4 regions of the Streptomyces sp. NBC_01268 genome follow, and region 2 is predicted to be linked to each of the others. Evidence: riboswitches for the same ligand, from Rfam matches in the RefSeq annotation. Region 2 holds a riboswitch; each other region holds the start of a gene.
The links. Region 2 has a riboswitch for cyclic di-AMP ahead of OG309_RS28225 (M23 family metallopeptidase). Riboswitches for the same ligand answer to the same signal wherever they lie in the genome.
Positions count from the first base shown of each region.

Region 1: another riboswitch for cyclic di-AMP. It lies ahead of OG309_RS31420 (M23 family metallopeptidase); the one in region 2 lies ahead of OG309_RS28225 (M23 family metallopeptidase).
Region 3: another riboswitch for cyclic di-AMP. It lies ahead of OG309_RS02465 (LysM peptidoglycan-binding domain-containing protein); the one in region 2 lies ahead of OG309_RS28225 (M23 family metallopeptidase).
Region 4: another riboswitch for cyclic di-AMP. It lies ahead of OG309_RS14705 (transglycosylase family protein); the one in region 2 lies ahead of OG309_RS28225 (M23 family metallopeptidase).

Region 1 is NZ_CP108454.1:6,968,501-6,975,528, reverse strand. Features, by position in the region: gene OG309_RS31440 (STM4013/SEN3800 family hydrolase) at 1-509, shown strand, start outside; gene OG309_RS31435 (STM4012 family radical SAM protein) at 506-1,849, shown strand; gene OG309_RS31430 (STM4011 family radical SAM protein) at 1,861-2,727, shown strand; gene OG309_RS31425 (SGNH/GDSL hydrolase family protein) at 2,714-3,508, opposite strand; gene OG309_RS31420 (M23 family metallopeptidase) at 3,680-4,678, opposite strand; cyclic di-AMP (ydaO/yuaA leader) riboswitch at 4,683-4,837, opposite strand; gene OG309_RS31415 (tyrosine-protein phosphatase) at 5,211-6,008, shown strand; gene OG309_RS31410 (DUF6126 family protein) at 6,021-6,173, opposite strand; gene OG309_RS31405 (helix-turn-helix domain-containing protein) at 6,208-6,846, opposite strand; gene OG309_RS31400 (aspartate aminotransferase family protein) at 6,933-7,028, opposite strand, start outside.
Region 2 is NZ_CP108454.1:6,256,590-6,263,617, reverse strand. Features, by position in the region: gene OG309_RS28240 (bifunctional acetate--CoA ligase family protein/GNAT family N-acetyltransferase) at 1-725, opposite strand, end outside; gene OG309_RS28235 (HPr family phosphocarrier protein) at 901-1,182, shown strand; gene OG309_RS28230 (GntR family transcriptional regulator) at 1,407-2,090, opposite strand; gene OG309_RS28225 (M23 family metallopeptidase) at 2,261-3,031, opposite strand; cyclic di-AMP (ydaO/yuaA leader) riboswitch at 3,044-3,210, opposite strand; gene OG309_RS28220 (M16 family metallopeptidase) at 3,413-4,780, opposite strand; gene OG309_RS28215 (M16 family metallopeptidase) at 4,807-6,150, opposite strand; gene OG309_RS28210 (DNA gyrase/topoisomerase IV subunit A) at 6,378-7,028, shown strand, end outside.
Region 3 is NZ_CP108454.1:569,845-576,872, reverse strand. Features, by position in the region: gene OG309_RS02480 (SpoIIE family protein phosphatase) at 1-698, opposite strand, end outside; gene OG309_RS02475 (globin domain-containing protein) at 1,099-2,334, shown strand; gene OG309_RS02470 (pyridoxamine 5'-phosphate oxidase family protein) at 2,331-3,134, shown strand; cyclic di-AMP (ydaO/yuaA leader) riboswitch at 3,406-3,560, shown strand; gene OG309_RS02465 (LysM peptidoglycan-binding domain-containing protein) at 3,565-4,422, shown strand; gene OG309_RS02460 (amidohydrolase) at 4,607-5,950, opposite strand; gene OG309_RS02455 (GntR family transcriptional regulator) at 6,121-6,804, opposite strand; gene OG309_RS02450 (MFS transporter) at 6,889-7,028, opposite strand, start outside.
Region 4 is NZ_CP108454.1:3,333,212-3,340,239, reverse strand. Features, by position in the region: gene OG309_RS14720 (LamG-like jellyroll fold domain-containing protein) at 1-1,256, shown strand, start outside; gene OG309_RS14715 (cytochrome P450 family protein) at 1,348-2,625, shown strand; gene OG309_RS14710 (transglycosylase family protein) at 2,750-3,775, shown strand; cyclic di-AMP (ydaO/yuaA leader) riboswitch at 4,031-4,205, shown strand; gene OG309_RS14705 (transglycosylase family protein) at 4,209-4,952, shown strand; gene eno (phosphopyruvate hydratase) at 5,213-6,499, shown strand; gene OG309_RS14695 (FtsB family cell division protein) at 6,597-7,028, shown strand, end outside.

The DNA.
Region 1 (7,028 bases), 710 kb from region 2:
CGCACGAGGGCTACCGGACCGTGTGCGTCGGCGGGGTCGGCTTCTTCAACGGGCGGCCGCCGCTCGGCGCGGTCCTGCCCGGCCTGTTCCAGGAGAGCCACTGGGAGCCCTCGTTCGGGGTCGCCTCACCCACCTCGTTCGAGTCGCAGGTGGAGCGCGCCGAGGAGGTCGTCGCCGCCCTCCCGCGCGACCGGCGCCTCTTCCTCTTCGTGAACGTGTCCGCCCTGCACCAGCCCAACTGGTTCCACCAGCCGGGCGCGAGCCGCGAGGCCGGTGACTCGCGGGCCACCCACGCCGCCGCCCTGGAGTACGTCGACCGGCACATCGGGCGCCTGTTCGCGGCCATGAGCAGCCGCCGCGACTGCTTCGCCGTCGTCTGCTCGGACCACGGCACCGCGTACGGGGACGACGGCTTCACCGGGCACCGGCTCGGCCACGAGAGCGTATGGAACGTGCCGTACGCACAGTTCGTCCTGCCCGGCCCGGACAGCATGGAGAACGCCGCATGACCCGCTCGACCGGGACGCCGCGCCCGTACCGCAGCTACGTCTACGCCTACCCGCACAAGACCGCGTACCGCCCGCTCCCCGAGCGGCCCCCGCTCGACGCGCTCTGGGCGGACGAGCCGAAGGACGCGCTCTCCCTCTACGCCCACATACCCTTCTGCGAGGTCCGCTGCGGCTTCTGCAACCTCTTCACCCGGATCGGCGCCCCCGACGAGCTGACGACCCGCTACCTCGACGCGCTGGACCGGCAGGCCGCGGCGGTGCGCGAGGCGCTGGGGGACGCGGGGCCGGTGCGGTTCGCCACGGCCGCGTTCGGCGGCGGGACGCCCACCTATCTGTCCGCCGCCGAGCTGGAGCGGCTCTGCGACATCGCCGAGCGACGGATGGGGGCCGACCTGCGGACGGTGCCGCTGTCCGTGGAGACCTCCCCGGCCACGGCGACCGCCGACCGGCTCGCGGTCCTCGCCGGGCGGGGCGCGACCCGGCTGAGCATCGGCGTGCAGAGCTTCGTCGAGGAGGAGGCCCGGGCCGCCGTGCGCCCGCAGCGCCGCGCCGACGTCGAGGCCGCCCTGGGACGCATCCGGGACACCGGCGTCCCGGTCCTCAACATCGACCTCATCTACGGCATCGACGGCCAGACCGAGGCGTCCTGGCGCCGCTCGCTCGACGCCGCGCTCCAGTGGCGGCCCGAGGAGCTCTACCTCTACCCGCTGTACGTCCGCCCGCTCACCGGCCTCGGCCGGCAGACCGGCGGGCAGGACGCCGACCGGGAGTGGGACGCGCAGCGGCTGCGGCTCTACCGGCACGGACGGGACCACCTCCTCGCCCACGGGTACCGACAGGTGTCGATGCGCATGTTCCGGCGCGCCGACGCGCCCGCGCTCGGCCCCGACGACCACGCCTGCCAGACCGACGGCATGATCGGCCTGGGCTGCGGCGCCCGCTCCTACACCTCGCGGCTGCACTACTCCTTCGACTACGCGGTCGGGATGCGCGAGATCCGCTCGATCATCGACACGTACACGGCGACGGCGGACTTCTCCCGGGCGGAGGTGGGCCGGCCGACCGGTCCGGACGAGGCCCGCCGCCGCCATCTGCTGCAGTCGCTGCTCCAGGCCGAGGGCATGGAGACCGCGGACTACACGGCCCGCTTCGGCGCCTCGCCCTTCGCGGACTTCCCGGCCGAGCTCGCCCGCTTCGAGGAGCTGGGCTGGCTGGACGGGGATGCTCCCGGCGGGCTGCTCCGGCTCTCCCCCGAGGGCCTCGCGTTCTCGGACGGGCTCGGCCCCGAGCTGTTCTCCCCGGCGGTGCGGGCGGCGATGGCCGCGTACGAGGCGAAGTAGCGGGGCCCGGCATGGATCTGACCCTGTTGTACCGGGGCCCCTTGGCCTCCTGCGACTACGACTGCCCGTACTGCCCGTTCGCCAAGCGCCGCGACAGCCGCGCGGCGCTGACGGCCGACCGGGCCGCCCTGGAGCGCTTCGCCGGCTGGGCGGCGGAGCGGCGGGACGACCGGCTGCGCGTCCTGTTCACCCCGTGGGGCGAGGGCCTGGTGCGCTCCTGGTACCGGCGCGCGCTGGTGGAGCTCTCCCGGCTGCCCCACGTGGAGCGGGTGGCGATCCAGACCAACCTGAGCTGCCGCACGGAGTGGCTGGACGAGGCCGACCCGGACAGCGTGGCCCTGTGGTGCACGTACCACCCGGGCCAGACCCCGTACGAGCGGTTCCTCGGCAAGTGCCACGCGCTCGCGGGGCGAGGCATCCGCTTCAGCGTGGGGATCGTCGGCCTGCCGGAGCACCTGGCCGCCGCCCGGCGGCTGCGCGCCGAGCTGCCGGCCGGCGTCTACCTGTGGGTGAACGCGGCCGAGGGCCGCACGTACACCGACGTGGAGGCCGAGGAGTGGACGCTCCTCGACCCCCTCTTCCCGTACAGCCGGCATCCGCACCGCTCGGCCGGGCTGCCGTGCCGCACCGGCGAGTCGGTCGTCTCGGTGGACGGCGACGGGACGGTGCGGCGCTGCCACTTCGTCAGGGCCGAGCTGGGCAACCTCTACGACGGGTCGTACCGGACCGCACTGCGCCCGCGGCCCTGTCCGCTCGCCGTCTGCGACTGCCACATCGGCTACGTCCACCTGGAGACGCTGCCGCTGTACGACGTGTTCGCCGGCGGCGTCCTGGAACGGATACCGGCCGGACTCCCCGCGTCCCCTAGAGGGGCATGAGGTCGGGGCGCTTGGCCTCGACGTGGTCCCCGGAGCTCTCGCCGCGCAGACGGCGTCCGATCCACGGGACCAGGTACTCCTTCGCCCAGTGGATGTCGTCCTTGCGGACCTCGAGGGTGCCGCGCGGAGCCTGCGGCGGCCACGGCTGGTCCGGGTCGGCCGGCACCGGCAGACCGAGGACCTGGGCGGCGCGCAGCGCGACCCGGGTGTGTCCCTCGGCCGACAGGTGGAGCCGGTCGTCGTCCCAGGCCCGCCGGTCCTGGACCGACTTCAGCGACCACAGGTCGAGCACCGGGCAGTCGTAGCGGTCGGCGATGCTCCGGACGTGGGCGGTGTAGGTGGCGATCTTCCCGCGCAGGTGCTTCAGGACGGGCACGTCGCGCGTGTCGAAGCCGGTCGTCACCATGACGGTGCCCACGGCGGAGGTCAGGTCGGCGACCGCGCGCTCGAAGCGCTCGGCCACGTCGTCGGGGTCGGTCCCGGGGCGGATGATGTCGTTGCCGCCGGCGCAGAAGGTCACCAGGTCGGGGGCGAGTTCCTTCGCCCGGGGGACCTGCTCCGCGACGATCTGGTCCAGAAGGCGCCCCCGCACCGCCAGGTTGGCGTAGCGGAAGGCGTCGTTCTCCGGCAGCTGGTCGGCGAGCAGGACCGCGAACCGGTCCGCCCATCCGACGTACGTCCCGTCGGGGCCGGGGTCGCCGACGCCCTCCGTGAAGCTGTCACCGATCGCCGCGTACGACCCGAATGCGTTCTTGTCTCTTGTTCTCGAATCGTCTGCCACGGGAACACATCTTTCCCTTACGGATGTGACCTACGCGACCGTAAGGAGGGGTTGACGGCGGGTGACATATGCCACCGATAAAGATTCCACCAAGCCGGAATACGCCGGAGGCCCGGCACGTGGGTGCCGGGCCTGCGGGGTGAACCCGTGGAGTTCGCGGGGTCAGCAGCCTCAGATGCTGACGCCGTGCTGGCGCAGGACGGCCAGCGGGTCGATGTCGGAGCCGTACTCCGGCCCGGTGCGCATCTCGAAGTGCAGGTGGGGTCCGGTGACGTTGCCGGTCGAACCGGAGAGGCCGATCTGCTGGCCGCCGCTGACCGTCTGGCCGGCGGAGACGGAGAGCGAGGAGAGGTGCCCGTACTGCGAGAAGGTGCCGTCGGCGTGCTGGATGACGACCTGGTTGCCGTACGCGCCGCCCCAGCCGGCCGAGTAGACGGTGCCCGGTCCGACCGCCCGGACGGTGGTCCCGGTGGAGGCGATGAAGTCGACGCCGGTGTGGTAGCCGGAGGACCACATCGAGCCGGAGGCCCGGTACGGGGTGGAGACGCCACCGCCGGCGATGGGAGTGACCCAGCCGGAGGAGGTGGTCTGGCCCGCCGAGGAAGAGGAAGAGGAGGAGGAAGAGGAGGAGGAAGAGGAGGACGAAGAAGAAGAGGAGGACGAGGACGCGGAGGACGACGAGGCCGTCGAGGTGGCGGCGGCCGAGGAGCGCTCGCTGTCGCGGGAGGCGCGGGTGTCGTCGCCGGTGCTCTTCGCGCTGCGCTCGGCCTTCGGCGCGTGGGCCTTGGCGGTGCCCTTGGCGCCGAGGGTGAGCTTCATGCCGGGGAGGATCAGCGAGGGGTCCTCGCCGACGACCTGGCGGTTGTCGCGGTAGAGCTTCTGCCAGCCGCCGGCCAGGTGGTGCTCGCCGGCGATCTTGGACAGGTAGTCGCCGCGGACGACGGTGTACGCCTTGGGGGCGGCGGCGGGCTTGGCGGCCGGCGCCTGGGCGGGGGCCGCGGCGGCGACGGCCTGCGGGGCCTTCGCGGTCGGGGCGGCCTGCTCGGCGGCGTGTGCGCCGGTCGCGCCGATGAGCGGCAGGGCGACGACGGCGCCACCGGTGCCTGCGGCGACGAACCCGCGGGTGATCGGGTTGACCTTGGGACGGCGGTGCTTACCCTTCGCGGGCATGGCGAATTCCTCTCCGTCGCCTGCGAGGTGAGCTGTCGGGTTCGGACTGGAGATGTCCGGCAGCGCTTGCGCGCGGCTTCACCCCGAGCCGTCCTTCTTCGAGGGATCGGCGAACTACCTGGGTCCCCCGCTCCTGCCTTGTACGGGTGGTGTGCGGATTCCGGGCGGCGGCAGGATTAGGCGGTCCGTCCGGATTGAGCGCGACGCTAGACGAGGCGGGTGGGCGTGAACAAGCCACTGATTTCCCGACAGTGACTCAGGCGCGATTTCCGGCCGGAATTACGGTCACCCTCCGTGGATGACGGTCCCTCGATTTCCCTTTCCGGAAGGGAATTTGGAAAAGACGATCAGGCACGGTCCGTCACGTCTATGACGCTGCTCACGCGCCGAATGCCATCTCCCCCGGTATCAGGGCGCGTTACCCCTAAGGGTTCAATTCGGACAGAACACCCATTACAGCCCGAGGGGGTGCGGCCGGGGCCCCTCACCTGGATGATTGCCCCAGGAACCGATCTCGAGACCAGGAGCATCCGTGACGCAGACGACGACCGAGCCCGAGCTGACCGGCGTACGCAACTTCCGCGACCTCGGCGGGCTGCCGACGGTGGACGGACGGAGCGTGCGCGCCGGACGCCTCTTCCGCAGCGGTCACCTGGCGCACGCCACGGCGGAGGACGCGACGTTTCTCGCCACCCTTGCCCTGCACACCGTCTTCGACTTCCGCAACGAGGCCGACCGGCGCATGGAGGGGGCGGACGTGGAGCTGCCCGGCGTGCGGAACGTGAACATACCGCTCAACGACCCGGCCGACGGCAAGGAGTTCTGGAAGCTGGTGCGTTCGGGCGACCTGGCGCAGCTGCGCGAGATCCTGGGCGACGGCAAGGCCGCGGCCCGGATGTCCGATTCGTACCAGAAGATGATTGTGGAGCGGACGGCCGAGCACAGCCGCGTCCTGCACGCCATGGCCGAGGAGAGCGTGCCGGCCCTGATGCACTGCGCCGCCGGCAAGGACCGCGCCGGTCTGTCCATCGCGATCACGCTGCTCGCCGTCGGCGTCGAGCGCGAGGCGATCGAGGCGGACTACGTGAAGTCGAACGAGCCGCACCGCCGGTACAAGGTGCAGCGCAGCTCCACCGCCGAGGGCGCCATGTCGCCCGAGGTGATGGAGCTGCTGAGCCCGCTCTTCGACGCGCGGGTGGAGTATCTGCGGGCCGCCTTCGCGACCATCGAGGAGACCTGGGGTTCGGTCGACGCCTACCTGGCGGAGGGGCTGCGGCTCGCCCCTCAGACCCGGGAGCGGCTGCGCGAGCGGCTGCTCGTCGAGGCGTAGCCTCCGCGCTCCCTACTGGCCGCCGCCCATCGCGAACAGCAGGTAGAGGAAGCCGGCGAAGAGGTGCCCGGCGATCAGGTAGGCGAAGAGGCGGAGCACCAGCCCCTTCGGGAACTTGCCGTTGCCACGCTCTTCGCCGGTGTCCGGTACGGAGTTCTGGGACATGTCGGTCCTTTCCACGGTCGGGGGACTCGGAGGGTCAGCGCCGGTGCGGGGTCCCGTCGCCGAGGCACAGCTCGGCGACGGGACTCTGCATCAGGGTGTGGACGAAGAGCAGCTCGGCCCCGGCGCGGGTGGCGGCGCCGATCCGGTGCGGGGTGAGCGAGTCGAAGTGCGCGCTGTCCCCGGGATCGAGGACGTGCACCGTGTCGCCGAGGGCGAGCCGCACGCGGCCCTCCAGGACGTGGATCCACTCCTCGCCGGGGTGGACCCGCACGATGTCGGCGCGGGTGGCGTAGGGCACGTGCACGCGCAGGCACTGCAGGGCGCGCCCGGCGCCGCCGGCCTGGCGGTAGATCCAGCCGTCGGCCTCGACCGGTTCGGAGCGCCCGGCCCGGACGACCGGGTCGTGCTCGGGCGGCGTCTCGCCCAGGAGCTCGGAGACCGTCGTACCGTAGATGCGGGACAGGGCCAGCAGCATCGGCAGCGAGGGCTGTCGGTTACCCGTCTCCAGGCGGGACAGGTGGGCCGGCGAGAGTCCGGCCCGCTGGGCGGCCGCCTCCAGGGTGAGCCCCCGGCGGCGGCGCAGGGCCCGCAGCTGCGGAGCGACGTCCGGCAGGACGTCGGGCGCGGCGGGGGCGGCAGGGTCCGGGGAGGATTCCCCGGGGACGTGGTCCATGCGTCCATTCCGCCAGGTTCATGCCTCTGAGGCAAGTTTCTTGCCCCAGAGGCAAAAGACCGGAGTCCCGGCCGTACCCGGCACGGTCAGCGTTGCGCGACCGCCTGCTTGACCAGCGTCTTCCCGAAGTCCCACATCAGTCCGCCGCCGCCGTGGGCGTCGTCCATCACCGCCGTGAAGGC
Region 2 (7,028 bases):
TCGAGGAGGTTGCGGAGCACGGCCCTGCCGACCCCGCCGGGGGCGCGACTCACGCCGATCACGGCGACGGAGCCGGGTGCGAGGAGCCGCTGCACGGAGCGGGCCTCGGCGCGCTGTTCGCGGGCGCGCTGGACGGCGAGGGAGCGGTCGGTGGGCTCCAGGTCGAGGTGGAGGCGGACGGAGCCGTCCTCGAAGCTGCGCTTCTGGGTGTAGCCGGCGTCCGTGAACACCTTGATCATCTTGGTGTTCGCGGGCAGCACCTCGGCGACGAACCGCCGGATGCCCCGCTCCCGCGCGACCGCCGCGATGTGTTCGAGGAGCGCGGACGCGACCCCGCGCCCCTGGTGGGCGTCCTGGACCAGGAAGGCGACCTCGGCCTCGTCGGCCGGGGCGGAGGCGGGGCGCCCGAGGGCGTTGATGCGGTCGTAGCGCACGGTGGCGATGAAGTCCCCGCCCACCGTGGCGGCGAGCCCCACCCGGTCGACGAAGTCGTGGTGGGTGAAGCGGTGCACGTCCTTGGCGGACAGCCGGGGGTAGGGGGCGAAGAAGCGGTAGTACTTCGACTCGTCCGAGACCTGCTCGTAGAAGCTGACCAGCCGCTCGGCGTCGTCCGCGGTGATGGGCCGGATGCGCGCGGTGCCGCCGTCACGGAGGACCACGTCCGCTTCCCAGTGGTCGGGATACGCGTGTTCCGGCTGTTCGGACTGTTCCGACGCGCTCTGCATGGGGCAAGAGTACGGCCGGGGTCCGACAGCGGCACCGGTCGCGCGGCGGGTGGCCGCCGGGCAAGGTAGGGAGGGCCTGACGGCCGCCCCCAAAGGGGCCGAAGGTCGGTACGAGCACGTCGCCGCCCGTGAGAGACTGGTCTAGACAACCGCTGAAAGTTGAAGGGCAACCACCATGGCTGAGCGCCGCGTCAACGTCGGCTGGGCCGAGGGCCTGCACGCCCGTCCCGCCTCCATCTTCGTCCGTGCCGCCACGGCCGCCGGCGTCCCCGTGACGATCGCCAAGGCCGACGGCAACCCGGTCAACGCCGCGTCCATGCTCGCGGTCCTCGGCCTGGGTGCCCAGGGCGGCGAGGAGATCGTGCTCGCTTCGGACGCCGACGGCGCCGAGGCCGCGCTCGACCGCCTCGCGAAGCTGGTCGCCGAGGGTCTCGAGGAGCTCCCCGAGACCGTCTGACCCGTCTCCTCCCCGACGACGGATCGCGAAGGGCCGCACCTGCCGGAATTCCGGCGGATGCGGCCTTTTCTGCGATACGACCCATCGACCGGAATCAAGCAGCCGGAATTCGCGCGCACGCGGTTCGGGCGCGCGAATAGGGCGGCGCGAATCGGGCAGTGCGAATAGGCGGCGTGAATCGATCAGCCGCCCGCATTGTCTTCCTCTTGTATACGGCGCCCGCGTTAATTCCGTGGACCCGCGGTGTTTACGACGTGTTGCGAAACCCTCACACGTGCCCGCTCCGTTCGCCGCGGCCGGTGCAGCGGCAGGGAACGCTCCACGTGCAGGGCGGTCAGGGCGCGGGCCCGTTCGGCGTCCCCGCGCGCGACGGCGTCGACTATGGCCCCGTGCTCGGCCCAGACCTCCACGGGGTGCTCGGCGGGCTCGACCGCGTACATCCAGGCGATCTTGTGCCGCAGCTGGGTGAGGAGCGTGGTGAGCGGCGGACTGCCGGAGGCCTGGGCCAGCGTCTCGTGGAACCAGGCGCCGAGCGAGCGCAGGTCGTCGCCCTGGCCGCGCTTGGCCCGCTCCTGGCCCAGCCGGACCAGCCCGCGCAGCACCTTGAGGTGGGCCTCGGTGCGGCGCTGGGCGGCGCGGGCGGCCCCCAGGGGCTCCAGCAGGGTCCGGACGTCGAGCAGGTCGGCCGCCTCCTGCTCGGTGGGCTCGGCGACATGGGCACCGGCGTGCCGGCGGGTGACCACGAAGCCCTCGGACTCCAGGGTGCGCAGCGCCTCGCGGACCGGGACCCGGGAGACCCCGTAGCGGCGGGCGAGTTGCTCCTCCGTCAGCCGGGCGCCCCGCTCGAAGACGCCGGAGACGATGTCGTCCCGGATCGCCGTGCATACCGAGTGCGCGGGAACACGCATGGCCGACCTCCGTATTTGATCCGCGCGAAACCCCGTCGAGTGGCGCCCGTCCTGCGACTCTCGCGAACTCTATTGCAGGACGCCGGAATTTCCGATGCCACCCGGTAATTCGGGCAAGAAAAAGAAGCCCCGGCTCGTTCGAGCCGGGGCTTCTTCACAGAATTCACACGTCAGACGTGGACCCCGCGCGCACGGAGGTAGGTGATCGGGTTGATGTCCGAGCCGTACTCGGCACTCGTGCGGGCCTCGAAGTGGAGGTGCGGGCCGGTCGAGTTGCCGGAGGAGCCGGAGACGCCGATCTGCTCGCCGGGGGTGACCGTCTGGCCGACGGAGACGCCGATCGAGGAGAGGTGGCCGTACTGGGTGTACGTACCGTCGTTCATCTTGATGACGATGTTGTTGCCGTAGGCGCCGCCCCAGCCGGCCTCGACGACGGTGCCGGAGCCCACGGAGACGACCCGGGAGCCGTAGGAGGCGTGGAAGTCGATGCCGGAGTGGTGGCCGGAGGACCAGAGCGATCCGCCGGTCTTGTAGCCGGTGCTCACGTACGAGCCGGAGACGGGGAGCTGGAAGGCGCTCAGGCGCTTGCGCTCGGCCTCGCGGGCGGCGCGCTCCTTGGCGGCGCGGAGCTCCTTGGCGCGGGCCTCGGCCTTGCGCTTCGCCTCGGCGGCGGCCTTGGCCCGGGCGGCGGTCTCGACCGCTTCCTTCTCCTGGGCGGCGGCCTGGGCGTCGACCCGGTCGGCGAGGGACTCCGCGGTGATCACCTGGGTGAGGCCGGTGTCCTCGGGGGAGACGGGCTCCGTGTCGGCGGCGAGCGCCGGGGAGGCCAGGGTGCCGATGACGCCGGTCGTCGCGAGGGTCGCCACTCCGGCGATGCCCACTCCGCGGCGCGCCAGACGGCTCGGTCCACGATGCTTCCCGGTGGCACGGGTGAACGCCATGTAGTGGCTGATCCTTTCCTTCCCTCTCGCCTACCGGGTTAGCTGACGGGTTCGGAGCAGGAAGGTCTCCTACGGGCCCCTCCGCTCGCTGAGCGAAGGCGTCCGATTCACCCCAGGGACTGCGATGGGTCCCCGGCTCCCCAGGCTCGCGCCTTGCGGGGACTCGGCGATGACTGTCCGTTGCCACGGATGCGGCGTCGTACTGCGGACGAACAGTCGGATCGAAGCTAGGCCGATCTTCTGTCAATCGCCAAACAGACGCGCTCTTTTGTAAGACATGCCACAGGGCAGAAGATCACACTTCTTATCAATACGGACAAATGGGAGGACCCCGACGAACCAGGTCGTCGGGGTCCCCGAACCGGTGTGACAGCGGCTCAATCAGCCGGTCACGACCGTCACTTCACCGATGCCGAGGGCCCGCACCGGCTCCTCGATCTGCGCCGCGTCACCGACGAGCACGGTGACGAGCCGGTCCACCGGGAAGGCGTTGACCACGGCCGCGGTCGCCTCCACCGTGCCGGTCTCGGCGAGCCGCGCGTACAACTGCGCCTGGTAGTCGTCCGCGAGGTGCTGCTCGACCTGGTCGGCCAGCGTGCCCGCGACGGAGGCGGCCGTCTCGTACTTGAGCGGCGCGACGCCCACCAGGTTCTGCACGGCCACGTCGCGCTCGGCGTCCGTCAGACCGTCGGCGGCGAGGGTGCGGAGCACCTTCCACAGGTCGTCAAGAGCCGGGCCCGTGTTGGGGGTGTCGACCGAGCCGCTGATGGCGAGCAGCGACGCTCCGTTGCCCTCGCCGTCGGAGCGCAGCACCTGCCCGAAGGAGCGCACGCCGTACGTGTAGCCCTTCTCCTCGCGCAGGACGCGGTCCAGACGGGAGGTGAGCGTGCCGCCGAGGCAGTACGTGCCGAGCACCTGAGCCGGCCACACGCGGTCGTGGCGGTCGGAGCCGACGCGGCCGATGAGCAGCTGCGTCTGGACGGCGCCGGGGCGGTCCACGATGACGACCCGGCCGGTGTCGTCGGCCGAGAACGGCGGCATGGGCCGCCGGTCGGCCGCGGTGCCCGTCCAGGCGCCCAGCGTCTCGGCGAGCACCTTGTCGAGATCGACGTCGGTGAGGTCGCCGACGACCACGGCGGTGGCCGTGGCGGGCCGCACGTGCGCGTCGAAGAAGGCGCGGACGGCGGCGGCGTCGATCGCGGCGACGGTCTCCTCGGTGCCCTGGCGCGGCCGGGAGACGCGCGCGGAGGCCGGGAACAGCTCCTTGGAGAGCTGCTTGGCCGCGCGGCGGGCCGGGTTGGCCGACTCGTGCGGGATCTCGTCCAGCCGGTTGCGCACCAGCCGCTCGACCTCGGACTCGTCGAACGCGGGGGCGATCAGCGCCTCGGAGAGCAGGCCGAGCGCCTTGGGCAGCCGGGAGACCGGGACCTCCAGGGAGACCCGTACGCCCGGGTGGTCGGCGGCGGCGTCGAGGGTGGCGCCGCAGCGCTCCAGCTCGGCGGCGAACTCCTCGGCGGTGTGCTGGTCGGTGCCCTCGGACAGGGCGCGGGCCATGATGGTGGCCACGCCGTCCAGGCCCTCGGGCTCGGCGTCCAGCGGGGCGTCGAGGGAGATCTCGACGGCCACCACCTGCTGACCGGGACGGTGGCAGCGCAGCACGGTCAGCCCGTTGTCCAGGGCGCCGCGCTCCGGGGCGGGGAAGGCCCAGGGCGTGGCCTCGCCCGGCTTGGGCTGCGGGTGGAAGGTCATGCTCGTCAAAGACGCGGCCGTGTCGGTCACTGGTCCGCTCCCTCTTCCTCGTCGCTGTCGGCGTCGGCGCCCACCGGTTCGTAGACCAGCACGGCGCGGTTGTCCGGGCGCAGCGTGGCCTTGGCGACCTCCTGCACCTCCTCGGCGCTGATGTCGAGGACCCGGTGCACGGCGGTCAGCGCGAGCTGCGGGTCACCGAACAGCACGGCGAACCGGCACAGTTCGTCGGCGCGGCCCGCGACCGTGCCGAGGCGGTCCAGCCACTCGCGCTCCAACTGTGCCTGCGCGCGCTCCATCTCCTCGGGCGTCGGGCCCTCGGCGGCGAAGCGGGCCAGCTCGTCGTCGACGGCCGACTCGATCCGCGGCACCTCGACGCCGCCGGAGGTCTTGACGTCCAGCCAGCCCAGCGAGGGCGCGCCGGCCAGCCGCAGCAGCCCGAAGCCGGCCGCGACGGCGGTGCGGTCGCGGCGGACCAGCCGGTTGTGGAGACGGGAGGACTCGCCGCCGCCGAGGATCGTCAGGGCGAGGTCGGCGGCGTCACACGCGCGCGTGCCGTCGTGCGGCAGCCGGTAGGCGGCCATCAGCGCACGCGCCGGGACCTCCTCCTCGATGACCTCGCGCAGCTGCTCGCCGATCACCTCGGGCAGCTCGCCGGAGCGCGGCTCGGGCTTGCCGTCGTGGCCCGGGATCGAGCCGAAGTACTTCTCGACCCAGGCGAGCGTCTTCTCGGGGTCGATGTCGCCGACGACCGAGAGCACCGCGTTGTTCGGCGCGTAGTACGTACGGAAGAAGTTCCGCGCGTCTTCCAGGGTGGCGGCGTCCAGGTCGGCCATGGAGCCGATCGGGGTGTGGTGGTACGGGTGGCCCTCGGGGTACGCGAGGGCGGTGAGGCGCTCGAAGGCGGTGCCGTACGGCACGTTGTCGTACCGCTGGCGGCGCTCGTTCTTGACGACGTCGCGCTGGTTCTCCATGGACTCGTCGTCCAGGGCGGCGAGCAGCGAGCCCATCCGGTCGGCCTCCAGCCAGAGCGCGAGCTCCAGCTGGTGGGCCGGCATGGTCTCGAAGTAGTTGGTGCGCTCGAAGCTGGTGGTGCCGTTGAGCGAGCCGCCGGCGCCCTGCACCAGCTCGAAGTGGCCGTTGCCGTGGACCTGCTTCGAGCCCTGGAACATCAGGTGCTCGAAGAGGTGGGCGAGACCGGTGCGGCCCGCGACCTCGTGGCGCGAGCCGACGTCGTACCAGAGGCAGACCGCGGCGACCGGGGTCAGGTGGTCCTCCGAGAGCACCACGCGCAGGCCGTTGGCCAGCCGGTGCTCGGTCGCTGTCAGGCCGCCGGAGCCGGCCTCGGCCGTGGCCGTGTGACCCATGGGCATGTACGTCCCTTCGATCGCGATGTGGAAAAGTCCTGCCACTGTATGCAAGCGCGCCGACACCTCGCGAAGTTCCCGTCCCGTCCCGACGTCCCTCTTCCGGGTCGTGAGGGGGGCGCGCCGGTGACCCCGCAGGTCGTCAGACCCGGGTCGCGGTCCCGCTTGTCAGTGGGACGGTCCACAATGGTCCGCGTCAGATCAACCTTGTTGGTGAAGGAGCCGCAGCCGCGATGGCCCGCCGCAGCACGAAGACACCGCCGCCGGACGACGCGTTCGAAGAGCGAATCCTTGACATCGACGTAGTCGACGAGATGCAGGGCTCGTTCCTCGAGTACGCGTATTCGGTGATCTACTCGCGCGCGCTGCCCGACGCCCGCGACGGCATGAAGCCCGTGCAGCGCCGGATCGTCTACCAGATGAGCGAGATGGGCCTGCGACCCGAGCGCGGGTTCGTCAAGTGCGCCCGTGTCGTCGGCGAGGTCATGGGCAAGCTGCACCCGCACGGCGACGCGTCGATCTACGACGCGATGGTGCGCATGGCGCAGCCCTTCTCCATGCGCCTCCCGCTGGTCGACGGCCACGGCAACTTCGGCTCCCTCGGCAACGACGACCCGCCGGCCGCCATGCGGTACACGGAGTCGCGGATGGCGCCGGCCGCGCTGCTGATGACGGAGTCCATCGACGAGGACACCGTCGACTTCGCGCCGAACTACGACGGCCAGGAGCGGGAGCCGGTCGCGCTCCCCGCCGCCTATCCGAACCTGCTGGTCAACGGCGCCTCCGGCATCGCGGTCGGCATGGCGACCAACATGCCGCCGCACAACCTGGGCGAGGTCATCGCGGCCGCCCGCCATCTGATCCGCTACCCGAACGCGGACCTG
Region 3 (7,028 bases), 5.7 Mb from region 2:
GAGACCGACCACATCCGCTCCACGCCGTCGGGCCCGGTCACTCCCCGCATGCTCCGGGCGAGGACCGACCGCCCGGTGTCCAGGACCTCGCGGAGTGCCGTCTCCAGCGCCTCCGCGTCCGGCGACGCCAGCGCCTCCGGGACCGTGCGCCCCTGGTGGCCTTCGGCGGCGAGGCCGTCGATCCGTTCCAGCGCGGGGTTGACCAGGACGAAGCGGAGGCCGTGGTCCAGCACGGCCAGGCCGATCGGGGAGTGGGTGACCAGGAGCGAGGACAGGGACAGGTTCTGCTCCACGTCCTGGACGGTGGCCCGGTCCGAGGCGAGCCCGAGCGCGTAGGGCCGCCCCTGCTCGTCCTGGAGCCGGGTGTTGCGGAACTCCACCAGGATCGTGCGGCCGTCCTTGTGCCGTACGGGGAAGACCCCGGCCCAGGGCCCGGCGCCCGACATCACACGGGCGAACAGCGACCGCACCAGTTCCCTCTGCTCCTCCTCCACCAGCAGCGTGACGGCGGGGCGGCCGAGTGCCTCGGCGGTCGGATAGCCGAAGACCACCTCCGCCTGGGGGCTCCACAGGACGATCCGCCCGCGCTCGTCCAGGACGACGGCGGCCACCCCGAGCACGTCGAGGAGACCGCCCGGCTCCATGGCGAGATCGCCGTCCGCCGGGTCCGGACCGGCAGGGAAGGCCGCCGCGCTCATCCAGACCGTGTCCCTCCTCCACCCCGCAGCCCCTCCATCATCCCGCCCCGGAAGCGGACCGCCAGTCGTGAAAATCGTGAAAGAGATGAAGACGGGAGCCGGGAAATGTGGAGGAGTGCTGACAGGTCCGTGAGTGTTCCGTCGCGAAACCCCCGGAGGATTGCTGTCCGTGATGGCTCGCGAATTGCCCGACTGATCAGTAACAAGTCTCTGACCTGGAAGAACAAGGTGATCGTCGGGACGGGAGCGCAGCACTGGACGGATAGCGGACGGCAGGTATGGTCGGGCCCGTTCATTCGTCGATTCGTCTCGGGGAATTCCGTGGGGGAGAGGGGAAAAGGGGCACACGCGGACTCCGCGGGCGAAGACCGACCAAAGACGTTCGAGGCGAGGCGGACCGATGGCAGCTGGTGGTGACGGGCGGCAGGGGGGCTGGTTCGGGCCGGGCCCGGGCGAGCGGCCCACCGCGGCGCAGGCACCCGCGGCAGGGCGGGCGGCCGTGCCGGACGACGCGCCCGACGCGGTGTTGCTGCGCCGGACGATGGCCGAGATCGAACCGATCGCGGACAAGGTCACCTCGTACTTCTACGCCCTGCTCTTCCTCCGCCACCCCGACCTGCGGGCCCTCTTCCCGGCGGCGATGGACGCCCAGCGCGACCGGCTCTTCAAGGCGCTGCTCACGGCCGCCACGCACGCCGAGGACACCGCCACCCTCACCGCGTACCTGACCGGGCTCGGCCGCGGCCACCGGAAGTACGGCACGCTGCCCGAGCACTACCCGGCCGTCGGCGAGTGCCTGATCGGCGCCCTCGCGCAGCACGCCCCGCACAGCTGGGGCCCGCGGACCGAGGCGGCCTGGGTGGGCGCGTACACCGCCATCTCCCAGATCATGATCGACGCGGCCGCCCAGGACGAGCTCCGGGCCCCCGCCTGGTGGCAGGCGGAGGTGGTCGCCCACGAGCCGCGCACCGCCGACGTCGCCGTCGTCACGGTCCGCCCCGACCAGCCGTACCCCTTCCGCGCCGGGCAGTACACCGCCCTGGAGACACCCTGGTGGCCACGGGTCTGGCGGCACTACTCCTTCGCCTCCGCGCCCCGCTCCGACGGCCTGCTCTCCTTCCACGTGAAGGCCGTGCCCGCGGGCTGGGTGTCGAACGCGCTCGTGCACCGCGCCCGGCCCGGGGACGTCCTGCGGCTCGGCGGCCCCAGCGGCTCGATGACCGTCGACCACCACACCGACAACGGACTGCTGTGCCTCGGTGGCGGTACGGGCATCGCCCCCATCAAGGCGCTGGTCGAGGACGTCGCCCAGCACGGCAGGCGCCGCTCCGTCGACGTGTTCTACGGCGCCCGCAGCAACGACGACCTGTACGACATCGAGACCATGCTGCGGTTGCAGCAGTCGCACCCCTGGCTCTCCGTGCGCCCGGTCGTCGACACCGGTCCCGGCTCGGCCCTGTCCGGGGGCCTGTCCGGAGCCGTGCGCGAGTTCGGCCCGTGGCACACGTACGAGGCGTACCTCTCCGGCCCGCCCGGCATGATCCGCCGCGGTGTCGACACCCTCGTGGGCATCGGCATCCCCACCCACCGCATACGGCACGACTCCATCGAAGAACTGGTCGGGGCGAGGAATTGAGCACCTTCGAGCACACCGGTCCGCGGTCGGCGACCCCGCCGCGCACCGTCCGCCCGGGAAGCGACGGCGAGCACCTGGTCCAGCGGCGCACGGGCACCACCGAGCGCGCCGACCGGTTCTACGCCGAGCAGGTCCTCGACCGGCTCAACCCCCGGATGCGGGAGTTCGTGGCCCGCCAGGAGATGTTCTTCCTGGCCACCGCCGACCGGCACGGGGCCTGCGACAACACCTTCCGGGCTGGCCCGGCCGGCTTCCTCCACGTCCTGGACGAGGTGCGGCTCGCCTACCCCGAGTACCGGGGGAACGGGGTGCAGGCCAGCCTCGGCAACATCGAGGAGAACCCGCACGTCGGCCTCCTGATGGTGGACTTCCTCCGGGACCGCGTCGGGCTCCACGTGAACGGCACGGCCCGGGTCGTGGCCGACGACGAGATGCGCGCCGGCCACCCCGGACTCACGGTCGACCCGGTGCCGGGGCGGCGCGCGCTGAGCTGGGTGGAGATCACCGTGGAGGAGGCGTACATCCACTGCGCCAAGCACATCCCGCACCTCCAGAAGGTGCCGCGGCACGGCCAGGGCCGGGCGTGGGGCACCGACGACGTCCGGCGCAAGGGCGGCGACTTCTTCGGCGCCGCGGCGGACGCGCCGGAACGGGGACCGTTCCTCCCGCCGCCCCGCGCGGGCGCGGAGACGTGGCGGGCGGAGGCCGAGCGGGTGCTGGAGCGGGCGGAGCGGCGGCGCCACGCGTCCGAGGGGTTCAGCGGCTGGTTCAGCAGGGGTGTCGAAAGCCGGATTCCCTAATCCCTCAAATCAATCGGATCCGGACATGTCCGATTAAAGGGTGGCCGGTGATCTGAGTCACGGTCGGACGTTCTCGCGGAACGCTGTCGTGGCGTCACGCGTCAGCGTCCGGCAACCAGTTGGGGAAATGGATCACAGAGCGCCGATTGATCCTTTTCCGCCCCATAAAAGATCTGCTTGCTTTTGCGAATCAGGCCCTTGTTCTCGCTGTTCTCCTTCGCCTACGGTCACCCGCAATCCGGACGGAACGCCGAATCCTGCCGCCGCCCGGGCACCGCACTCACCCACTCGTACGGCAGGAGCGGGGGACCCAGGTTCGCCGCCGTCCCGGTCTCCGGGGCGGCTCGGGGTGCAGCCGCGCGCAGCGCGGCCGGGCAGCTCCTGCCCGAACCCGACAGCTCACCTCGCAGGCGAAGGAGAGGAATTCGCCATGCGTGGACCCGGGAAGCACCGCCGCCCCAAGAACACCCCGCTCGCCCGCGGACTGGCCGTCGTCGGCATCACCGGCAGCGCCGCACTCGTCCTGCCGCTCGCCGGGGCCACCGGCGCGGCGGCCGAGACCCCGAGGGCCCCGCAGGCGGTGCACGCCGTCGCATTCGTCGCAATCGAAAAGGCGGCGGTCGGGACGGCGAAGGCGAGCGGCCCCGTCCGCTATTCCGTGGTCGCCGGCGACTCGCTCTCGAAGATCGCCCGGAAGCACCACGTGAGCGGCGGCTGGAAGACGATCTACCGCGACAACCGCGCCGCCGTCGGCGCGGACCCGGGCCTCATCCGCCCCGGTCTGCGACTCACCATCGACACCAAGAACGCCAAGGGTGCCGGGAGCGCGGCGCGTCCGGCGGTGGCGCGTACGGCAGCCGCGACCGGCGCCGCCGCCGCGCGTCCGGCGGTCTCGCACCCGTCGTCCGCCGCGTCGCCCGCCGTGGTCCAGGCCGCGGTCTCGTCGGCGGCCTCGGCCGTCTCGTACTCGAACGACCTGGACGGCTGGATCCGCGAGTCCCTCGACATCATGGCCAGGAACGGCATCCCGGGCAGCTACGACGGCATCTACCGCAACGTCATGCGCGAGTCCTCGGGCAACCCGCTGGCCATCAACAACTGGGACTCCAACGCCCTCGCCGGCACGCCGTCCAAGGGCCTGCTCCAGGTGATCGAGCCCACCTTCCAGGCCTACCACGTGGCCGGCACGGCCTTCGACCTCTACGACCCGGTGGCCAACATCACGGCCGCCTGCAACTACGCGGCCGCCCGCTACGGCTCGATCGACAACGTCAACGGCGCCTACTGACGGGGCCGGGCGGCCTCCGGGTCGGAGTCTCCGCCGAGGTGGCCTCGATCCCACGGCCGCACCGCCGACGGCTTCGGGACGTGCGGCGACGTCGCCGGTGAGCGCCTGTGGACCGCGTCCCAGAAGCTCACCGGCGTCCGTCACGCCTCACCGGTCGGCCAGACGCCTGCGCCTCGCCCGCCGTTCAGGCGAGGAACTCCCGGTCGCGGGCCACCACGACGCCGCCGTGCACGACCAGGTCCCGGCGCGGCATGTCCACCACGACCTGGGGCAGGCACTCGCCCCGTACGAGGACGAAGTCGGCCGGCGCGCCGGGCCGGAGGTCGGCGTGCGGCAGGCCCATGACGTCCGCACCGCCGTTCGCGGCGACGCCGTAGCAGTCGGTCAGCTCGTCGTCGAGGCGGACGTCCGTGACCCAGCCGAGCAGGTGGGCGCGGTGCATCATGTCCGCGTTGCCGAACGGGCTCCAGGAGTCCCGCACGCCGTCGGATCCGAGGCCGACCCGTACGCCGTGCTCGCGCAGCCGGGCGATCGGCAGGACCAGCGAGTCGGAGGGGGCGACGGTCGTGAGGGCGATGTCCTGGGCGCCCAGATCGGCGGCGATCGCGCCCAGGTCGCGGTCGGACAGGGCGGGCAGGCAGAAGACGTGGCTGACGGTGACCTTGCCCGAGAGGGAGAGGGCGCGGGTGCGGTCGATGATGCCGCGCATGGCCTTGATCCCCTTCTCGCCGCGGTCGTGCAGGTGGATGTCCACGCCGACGCCGTGGCGGTCCGCGATGCCGAAGACCAGGTCGAGCTGCTCCTCGAGGGCCTGGTCGAAGCCGATGGGGTCGATGCCGCCGATCATGTCCACGAGTCCCTCGCGGGCCGCGTCCTCCAGCAGCTTCGCCGTCCCCGGGGTCCGGATCACACCGTGCTGGGGGAACGCGACGATCTGGACGTCGAGCGCGTGCCGAAGCCGCGCCCGCGCGTCGGCGACGCCCTGCACTCCGGCCAGGCCGTACGCCGGGGCCACGTCGGCGTGGGCGCGCATCGCCCGGGTGCCGCGGGCGACGGCGTGGGACATCAGCCCGTACGCGCGCTCGGCGACCGGCCGGCGCTGGCTGCGGAACAGCTCCACGTCCTGCGCGACGTAGTCGGCGATGCCGCTCGCCGGGCGCCGCGACACCCAGGAGCCGCCCCAGGTCGTCTTGTCGGGATGGATGTGCGCGTCCACCAGCGACGGAAGCGCGATCCGGCCCCCGCCGTCGACGACCTTCGCCCCGTGCGGTGCGGGGCGGCCCGAGACGCGCCCGTCGACGACCACGAGGTCCGTCGGCTTCGCCGCGCCGAAGACGCGCACGTTGCGGAAGACCACCGTCCTGTCGCGCTGCCGGCCGGCAGCGGCGCCGGTGGCCGCCACTGCTTCGACGGGGGCGGCCGTCGCGGGGGCGGCGGCGCCCGCGGTGGCCGTCGTTCCGGCCAGGGCGGCGGCGCCCGCCAGCATCGTGCGACGGGAGAGCGCGGGGGAGGGGGAGGACGGCTGCATGGGGACTCCTTGAGGAGGGGGCCAACGGCTCCCCGTTTTTGTATACCAATCAAGGTGCACCGAACAAGGGAAGGGCATCAGGGGCGGGGAATCGCCAGATGGAAGCCGATCCTGAAGGCATCGCCAAGGGGGAGCTGGAGTCGGGCCTCGCTTTTGGTATACAAATTCTCTCAGGCGTCGCCGAAGAGGGAGCGCAGGGCGACCGCCCGGCTGTCCCGCACGTGCAGCAGCGTGCTGGCCCCCGCCGCCTCCGCGTCCCCCGCGGCGATGTGCCGGAACATCTCGGCGTGCTGGGCCCGCATGTGGGCGGGCTCCTCGCGGAGCCCGAAGAGCAGGCGCAACTGCCAGCTCAACTGCTCCATCATGCGCGCGAGCAGCGGATTGCCGGCCATGGCGACGACGCCCTCGTGGAACGCCGTGTGCGCGGCGACCTCCCGCGTCCCCTCGGCCTCGGCCGCCGCCGACTCGGCCTGGTGGAGCGTCGCCTCCAGCGCGGTCAGCCCCGCGGGGTCACCCGCCGCCGCGACCCGGGCCGCGAGCCGCGAGGCCTGGACCGCCAGGGGCTCCCACACCTCGTACAGATGCTCCACGTCGGTGCGCTCCAGGCGCCGTACGCGCACCCCGCTGTGCGGGAGCAGTTCGAGCAGGCCCTCGGCGACGAGCGCACGCAGCGCCTCGCGGACGGGTACGCGCGACATGCCGAGCTCCTCGGCGACCTCCCGCTCGACGAGCCGCGCGCCCTGTTCGTACCGCCGGTCGACGATGCGCTGCAGGACGGCCTCGCGGGCCCGCGCTCCGAGCGGGCCCGATCCGGCCTCCTTGGCCGTCGCCCCGGCCCTGCTGCTGTCCGCCACCTTGTCCGACCTCTTCCGTCCTCGCGCCGGGACCACCCGGGCCCGCCGCGCCGAGGATACGACGGGCGGGCCCGGCCGGACGGATCAGACGGCCGCGGGTTCGGCCGTCTGATCGGCGGCGGGCGCGGGCGCCGCCGTGGCGCGGGGGCCCTGGGCGGCGCGCAGGCCGAACCGCGCGATGACGGCGACGAGGGCGAAGGCCGTCGCCCCGATCCAGAAGGTGA
Region 4 (7,028 bases), 2.9 Mb from region 2:
CGCAGGACGCGGCGCTGCTCTGGGCGTACGGGTCCACCTCGGGCAAGCCCTCGCTGTGGGTGCGGGCCAAGCCGTCCGCCGACCGGCTGACGGCCCGCCTGGAGACCGCCGGCGCCTCGATCCCGCTCGACGTGATCGACACGAGGACCGACCGGGTCGCGTTCGGCGACAACGCCTGGCACCTGCTGACCCTGACCCGCAAGAAGGCCACCCCGGAGGCCGGGGCGACCACCGTCACCCTGCGCGTCGACAACGGCACCCCCACCACCGCCGAGGGCCTGACCGGCTCCTTCACGGACGGCATCGCCGCCCCCGAGGGCTTCCGCGTCGGCTCCAAGCCCACCGGCACCGACGTCCTCACCGGCCAGCTCGACGACTTCCGCTACTACAAGCGGGCCCTGACGGCGACCGAGGAGACCGGCCTCTACAACACGGCCGTCGGCGGATCGAGCGCCCCGCGCGACCCGTACGTCTGGTGGACCATGGAGGGCGGCCACACCGAGCAGCACCTGGTGACCCGGCCCGCCGACGACCCGGCCGCCCGCGCCACCCCCGACGCCTCCCGGCACTGCGGCCACGGCGTCGTGCGCCCCGGCGCCACCGTCACCGACACCGGCGGCCGGTTCGGCCGCGGCCTCGACCTCGACGGGAGGACCGGCGCCGTGGAGCTCCCCTACGGGGAGGACCGGGCGCTCGGCTCGGGCGACTTCACCCTGGCGACCTGGGTGCGCTTCCGGCAGGCCGACAACACCAGCCCGGTGCTCGTCTGGGCGTACGGGACCGGTACCTCGGAACGCCAGCTGTGGATCCGCGCCCTCTCCCAGGAGAACAAGGTCGTCGCCCACGTCCAGACCGACCGGGGCATCACCGGCCTGGAGGCGGCGGCCCCGGCCGGGACCGTCTTCGGCGACGGCACCTGGCGGCACGTCGTGCTGCGCCGGCAGGGCGGCACGCTGACCCTGTCGGTCGGCGACGGCACCGCCCTGCAGTCCGTGGCGACCGGTGCCGTCTCCGGTGCCGTGACCTCCGAGGACGGCTTCGACGTGCGCGGCCTCCAGCTCGGGGCGCGCCCCGACAGCGTGGGGGCGGACAAGGACCGGCTGACGGGCTCGCTGGACGAGTTCACGCTGATCCGGCGCCACCTGACGGACGCGGAGATCACCACCGTGGGCGGTCCGCTCCCGGTCGACAGCACCACCGTGGTCCGGCTGGCCTTCGACCAGCTGACGGCGAAGGGCGTGTACGCCCGGCTGTAGGAGAGGGGTACGCCCGGAGGTGACGAGCGGGCGGGCCGCGCGACCGTACGGGGGCGCGTGCCCGCCCGGGCGGGGGGTTAGTGTCGGGAGCATGCCCGACCAGCCCCCCGCCGCTTCCGTTCCGCCCCCCGCTCCCGAGCTCTTCACCTGGGAGTTCGCCACCGATCCGTACCCCGCCTACGCCTGGCTGCGCGAGCACGCGCCGGTGCACCGGGCGAAGCTGCCCAGCGGGGTGGAGGCCTGGCTGGTGACCCGGTACGCGGACGCGCGGCAGGCGCTCGCCGACCAGCGGCTGTCGAAGAACCCGGCGCACCACGACGAGCCGGCGCACGCCAAGGGCAAGACGGGCATTCCGGGCGAGCGCAAGGCCGAGCTGATGACCCACCTGCTCAACATCGACCCGCCGGACCACACCCGGCTGCGGCGGCTCGTGTCGAAGGCGTTCACCCCGCGCCGGGTGGCGGAGTTCGCGCCGCGCGTGCAGGAGCTCACGGACCGGCTCATCGACGCCTTCGTGGAGAAGGGGAGCGCGGACCTCATTCACGAGTTCGCCTTCCCGCTCCCCATCTACGCGATCTGCGACCTGCTGGGCGTGCCGAGCGAGGACCAGGACGACTTCCGGGACTGGGCCGGGATGATGATCCGGCACGGCGGCGGGCCGCGCGGCGGGGTGGCGCGCTCGGTGAAGAAGATGCGCGGCTATCTGCTCGAACTGATCCACAAGAAGCGCGAGGCCCCGGGGGACGACCTGATCTCCGGGCTCATCAAGGCCTCCGACCACGGCGAGCACCTCACCGAGAACGAGGCCGCCGCGATGGCCTTCATCCTTCTCTTCGCCGGATTCGAGACCACGGTCAACCTCATCGGCAACGGCGTGTACGCGCTGCTGCGCAACCCGGACCAGCGGGCGCGGCTCCAGGAGTCGGTCGCCGCGGGCGAGACGGGGCTGCTGGAGACGGGCGTCGAGGAGCTGCTGCGGTACGACGGGCCGGTCGAGATGGCGACCTGGCGCTTCGCCACCCAGGCGCTGACGATCGGCGGGCAGGAGATCCCGGCCGGCGACCCGGTCCTGGTGGTGCTGGCCGCCGCCGACCGCGACCCGGCGCGCTTCGACGAGCCCGACACCCTGGATCTGGCGCGGCGTGACAACCAGCATCTCGGGTACGGGCACGGCATCCACTACTGCCTGGGGGCTCCGCTGGCGCGCCTGGAGGGACAGACGGCGCTGGCGACGCTGCTGACTCGCCTGCCGGACCTGCGACTTGGGGCCGATCCGGAGGAACTGCGGTGGCGCGGTGGGCTGATCATGCGTGGCCTGCGCACGCTTCCGGTGGAGTTCAGCGCTTCCCACAAAGGGGCCCGCGACTGACGCGTGACTGACGGCACGTCAGAAATGTGATCTTCGCGTGATCTCCGCTGCATCGACTTGTGACTCACGTTCGAATGCCGCTACGTTCACCGGCATCTCAGCAGCCACGCGAAAGGCAGTCCGTATGCGCTCCGGGAACGGACGACACCGCAGACCCCGCCAGGCCCCCGCTCTCGTCGTCGCGGCGGGCGTCACCGGCTCGGCCATGGCCCTGCCGTTGCTCGCCACCGGCTCCGCCTCCGCGGCGGACGCCCCGACCTGGGACCGGGTCGCCGAATGCGAGTCGGGCGGCGCGTGGAGCGCCAACTTCGGCAACGGACTCTACGGCGGTCTCCAGTTCACCCAGGAGAGCTGGGAGCGGCACGGCGGCCTGGCGTACGCGCCGAGCCCCGACCTCGCCAGCCGGGCGCAGCAGATCGCCATCGCCGACAAGGCGCTCGCCGCGGGCGACACCCAGTGGGCCACCTGTGCGCCGATCGCCGGTCTGAAGAACGACGGCAAGAAGCCCGCTGTCTCCCCGGGGCCCGCCGTCAAGCCCAAGGCGTCCACGGGCCCGGTCGCCGAGTCCAACCGGACCGACGGTCAGCCGGCCGGCTCCGGGACGACCGCCACGACCCCGGCCACCCCCGTGACGCCGGCCACGCCGTCGGGCGGCGCCACGACCCCGCCCGTGACCCCGGCCACCCCCGACGGCTCCGCGACGCCGAGCACGCCGGTCACGCCCGGCACGCCGGACACCTCCGGCACGCCCGGCACGCCCGGCACGCCCGGCACGACGGACCCGGCTGCTCCCGGCACGGGCAAGCACCGCGGTGACGCTGCGCCGGAGGATTCGGGCAACTCGGACACCGCGCCCGAATCCGGGCGTCATGCGGCCCCGACTGACGGGTCGACGGGCGAGGGCGCCGACGGCGCGGAGTCGACGGAGAGCGCGGTCACCGGGGAGAAGTCGGACAACTCGGGCAAGGCTGACGAATACACCGTCAAGCCGGGTGACAGCCTGTCGGACATTGCGCAGGAGAACGCGCTGCCCGGCGGCTGGGCCGCCCTCTATGACGCCAACAAGAACACGGTCGGTGCGGACCCGGACCTCATCATCCCTGGTCAGAGCCTTGAGTTGAAGGCCGAATCCACCGTCGCGGCGGAGTAGTTCGCTGCTGAATGTCCGTTATGAGTAAGTGAGACATGGGTCTCTCTTGCCGAACTGGCGTGTCACGTCCGCAAAGTTTGCTCGCGTCGCCCCTCACCTGCGCAAACACCCCACTCGGGGGAGCAAGTAGGGGCGATATTTCCGGGTTGATGGTCTTTGAACTTCCACCGGGTCTATGTCTACGGTCGTGACCGCTCGCCACCGCGGGCCCCGTCGACCGGTACGCCGAATCCTGCCGCCGACCGACGGGAAGTCGTCGCGCAAGCGCCGAAGGCAGGAGCGGGGGACCCAAGGTAAGTGCCGGCCCCGGCCGTTGAGACAGACGGCCGACGATCGGCTTGGGGTGAAGCCGCGTGCAAGGACACGCGGCCGGACAACTCATCAGGTCCGAACCCGACAGCTCACCTCGTAGGCGTCGGTGAGGAGAATTCCCATGCTGTTTTCCGGTAACAAGGGCAAACACCGTCGTCCCTCCAAGGCCACCCGCGTCGCCACGCTCGTCGGCGTCACCGGTGTCGCCGTCGCCGCCCCGCTGATGGCCGCGGGCACCGCCTCGGCCGCCACCGCCTCCGAGTGGGACGCCGTCGCCGCGTGCGAGTCCGGCGGCAACTGGTCCATCAACACCGGCAACGGCTACTACGGCGGCCTTCAGTTCTCGGCCTCCACCTGGGCCGCGTACGGCGGCACCGCCTACGCCGCGACCGCCAACCAGGCGTCGAAGTCGCAGCAGATCGCCATCGCCGAGAAGGTCCTGGCCGGCCAGGGCAAGGGTGCGTGGCCGAGCTGTGGCGTGGGTCTCTCCAGCGCCTCCTACGACGGCGGCTCCGCCTCGTCGAGCTCCTCCAGCTCGTCGAGCTCCAGCTCCTCCTCGTCCTCCTCTTCCTCCTCGTCGTCGTCGAAGCGCTCCACCGAGCAGCCGACGACCCGCAGCGAGCAGCGCCAGGCGCCGAAGACCACGTCGAAGAAGACCGTCTCGAAGAAGACGGTCACCACTCCGACCGGCAAGAAGGTGAAGAAGGGCGACGGCGAGTACAAGGTCGTCGCCGGCGACACCCTCAGCAAGATCGCCCAGGCGCACGGCGTCAAGGGCGGCTGGGCCAAGCTGTTCGAGCTGAACAAGGACGTCGTCGAGAACGCCGACCTGATCTACCCGGGCCAGCAGCTCCACCTCAAGTGAGCCTGACGACCCACCCGCGGTGACCACCCCGGTCCGGAGCGCCCTTCCCCCGTGCGCTCCGGACCGGGGTTTCCCCGTTCAGACCCCTACCGATCAGTAGTCATGGGTCTTTCGTCCTCAGATGCGTGCCCTTGGGTCCTTTTTCGTCCCAGGGGGCGGGCGTCCGGCCGGCTGGAGCCCCAGAGCCGGTTAGGCTCATGTCGCAAGGCGAACGAGACCTTGCCGCATGCGTCACACCCAGCGTCACATCCCAGAAGGAGATGCTCGTGCCGTCCATCGACGTCGTCGTAGCCCGGGAAATCCTGGACTCCCGAGGCAACCCCACGGTCGAGGTCGAGGTCGGCCTCGACGACGGCAGCACCGGTCGTGCTGCCGTGCCGTCCGGTGCCTCCACCGGTGCGTTCGAGGCCCTTGAGCTCCGCGACGGTGACCCCAACCGTTACCAGGGCAAGGGTGTCGAGAAGGCCGTCCTCGCGGTCATCGAGCAGATCGGCCCGGAGCTCGTCGGCTACGACGCCACCGAGCAGCGTCTGATCGACCAGGCGATGTTCGACCTGGACGCCACCCCGGACAAGTCCTCGCTCGGCGCCAACGCCATCCTCGGCGTCTCCCTCGCCGTCGCGCACGCCGCCTCCGAGGCCTCGGACCTGCCGCTCTTCCGCTACCTCGGCGGCCCGAACGCGCACCTGCTGCCCGTTCCGATGATGAACATCCTGAACGGCGGCTCGCACGCCGACTCCAACGTGGACATCCAGGAGTTCATGATCGCGCCGATCGGCGCGGAGTCCTTCTCCGAGGCCCTGCGCTGGGGCACCGAGGTCTACCACACCCTCAAGAAGGTGCTGAAGGAGAAGGGCCTGTCCACCGGCCTCGGCGACGAGGGCGGCTTCGCCCCGAACCTGGACTCCAACCGCGCCGCGCTCGACCTCATCCTCGAGGCCATCAAGCAGGCCGGCTACGTCCCGGGCAAGGACATCGCGCTCGCGCTCGACTGCGCCGCCTCCGAGTTCTACAAGGACGGCACGTACGAGTTCGAGGGCAAGTCCCGCTCGGCCGCCGAGATGACCGAGTACTACGAGGAGCTCGTCTCCGCGTACCCGCTGGTCTCCATCGAGGACCCGCTGTTCGAGGACGACTGGGCCGGCTGGAAGGTCATCACCGACAAGCTGGGCAGCAAGGTGCAGCTGGTCGGCGACGACCTGTTCGTCACCAACCCCGAGCGCCTCGCCCGCGGCATCGAGGAGGGCTCCGCGAACGCCCTCCTGGTCAAGGTCAACCAGATCGGCTCGCTGACCGAGACCCTCGACGCCGTCGAGCTGGCCCAGCGCAGCGGCTTCAAGTGCATGATGTCGCACCGCTCCGGCGAGACCGAGGACGTCACCATCGCCGACCTGGCCGTCGCCACCAACTGCGGCCAGATCAAGACCGGCGCCCCGGCCCGCTCCGAGCGCGTCGCCAAGTACAACCAGCTGCTGCGCATCGAGGAGATCCTCGACGACGCCGCGGTGTACGCCGGCCGCAGCGCCTTCCCGCGCTTCAAGGGCTGACACCTGCTCTGATCCGTACGTCCCCGCACTCGGTCCCGTACCGTGTGCGGGGACGTGCGTGTGAAGAGGGCCGGCAGCGACAGGGGAGGCGTACGACATGGCCGTGAAGGACCGGGACCGGTTCTCGACCGCGACCCGGATCAGGCTGCTCGGCGAGCAGACCGCCGCCCGTGTCTACCGCTCCCAGACCCGCCGGCAGGCCCGCCGCTCCCGCCTCACCGGCCGCGCGGCCTTCCTCGCGCTGGTCGTGTGCTCGCTGGTGGTGGCGCTCGCCTACCCGATGCGGCAGTACGTCTCCCAGCAGGGCGAGATCGCCGACCAGCAGCGCAAGTCCGCCGAGGCGGCGCAGCGGGTCGAGGAACTGCGGGACGAGAAGGCCCGCCTCCAGGATCCCGCCTACGTGCGCCGGCTCGCCCGCGAGCACCTGCACTACCTGATGCCCGGTGAGACCGGCTTCACCGTGAACGACCCGGACGCGGAGCACCGGCCCCGCACCGACCAGGGTGCGACGGACCGCCCCTGGTACGAC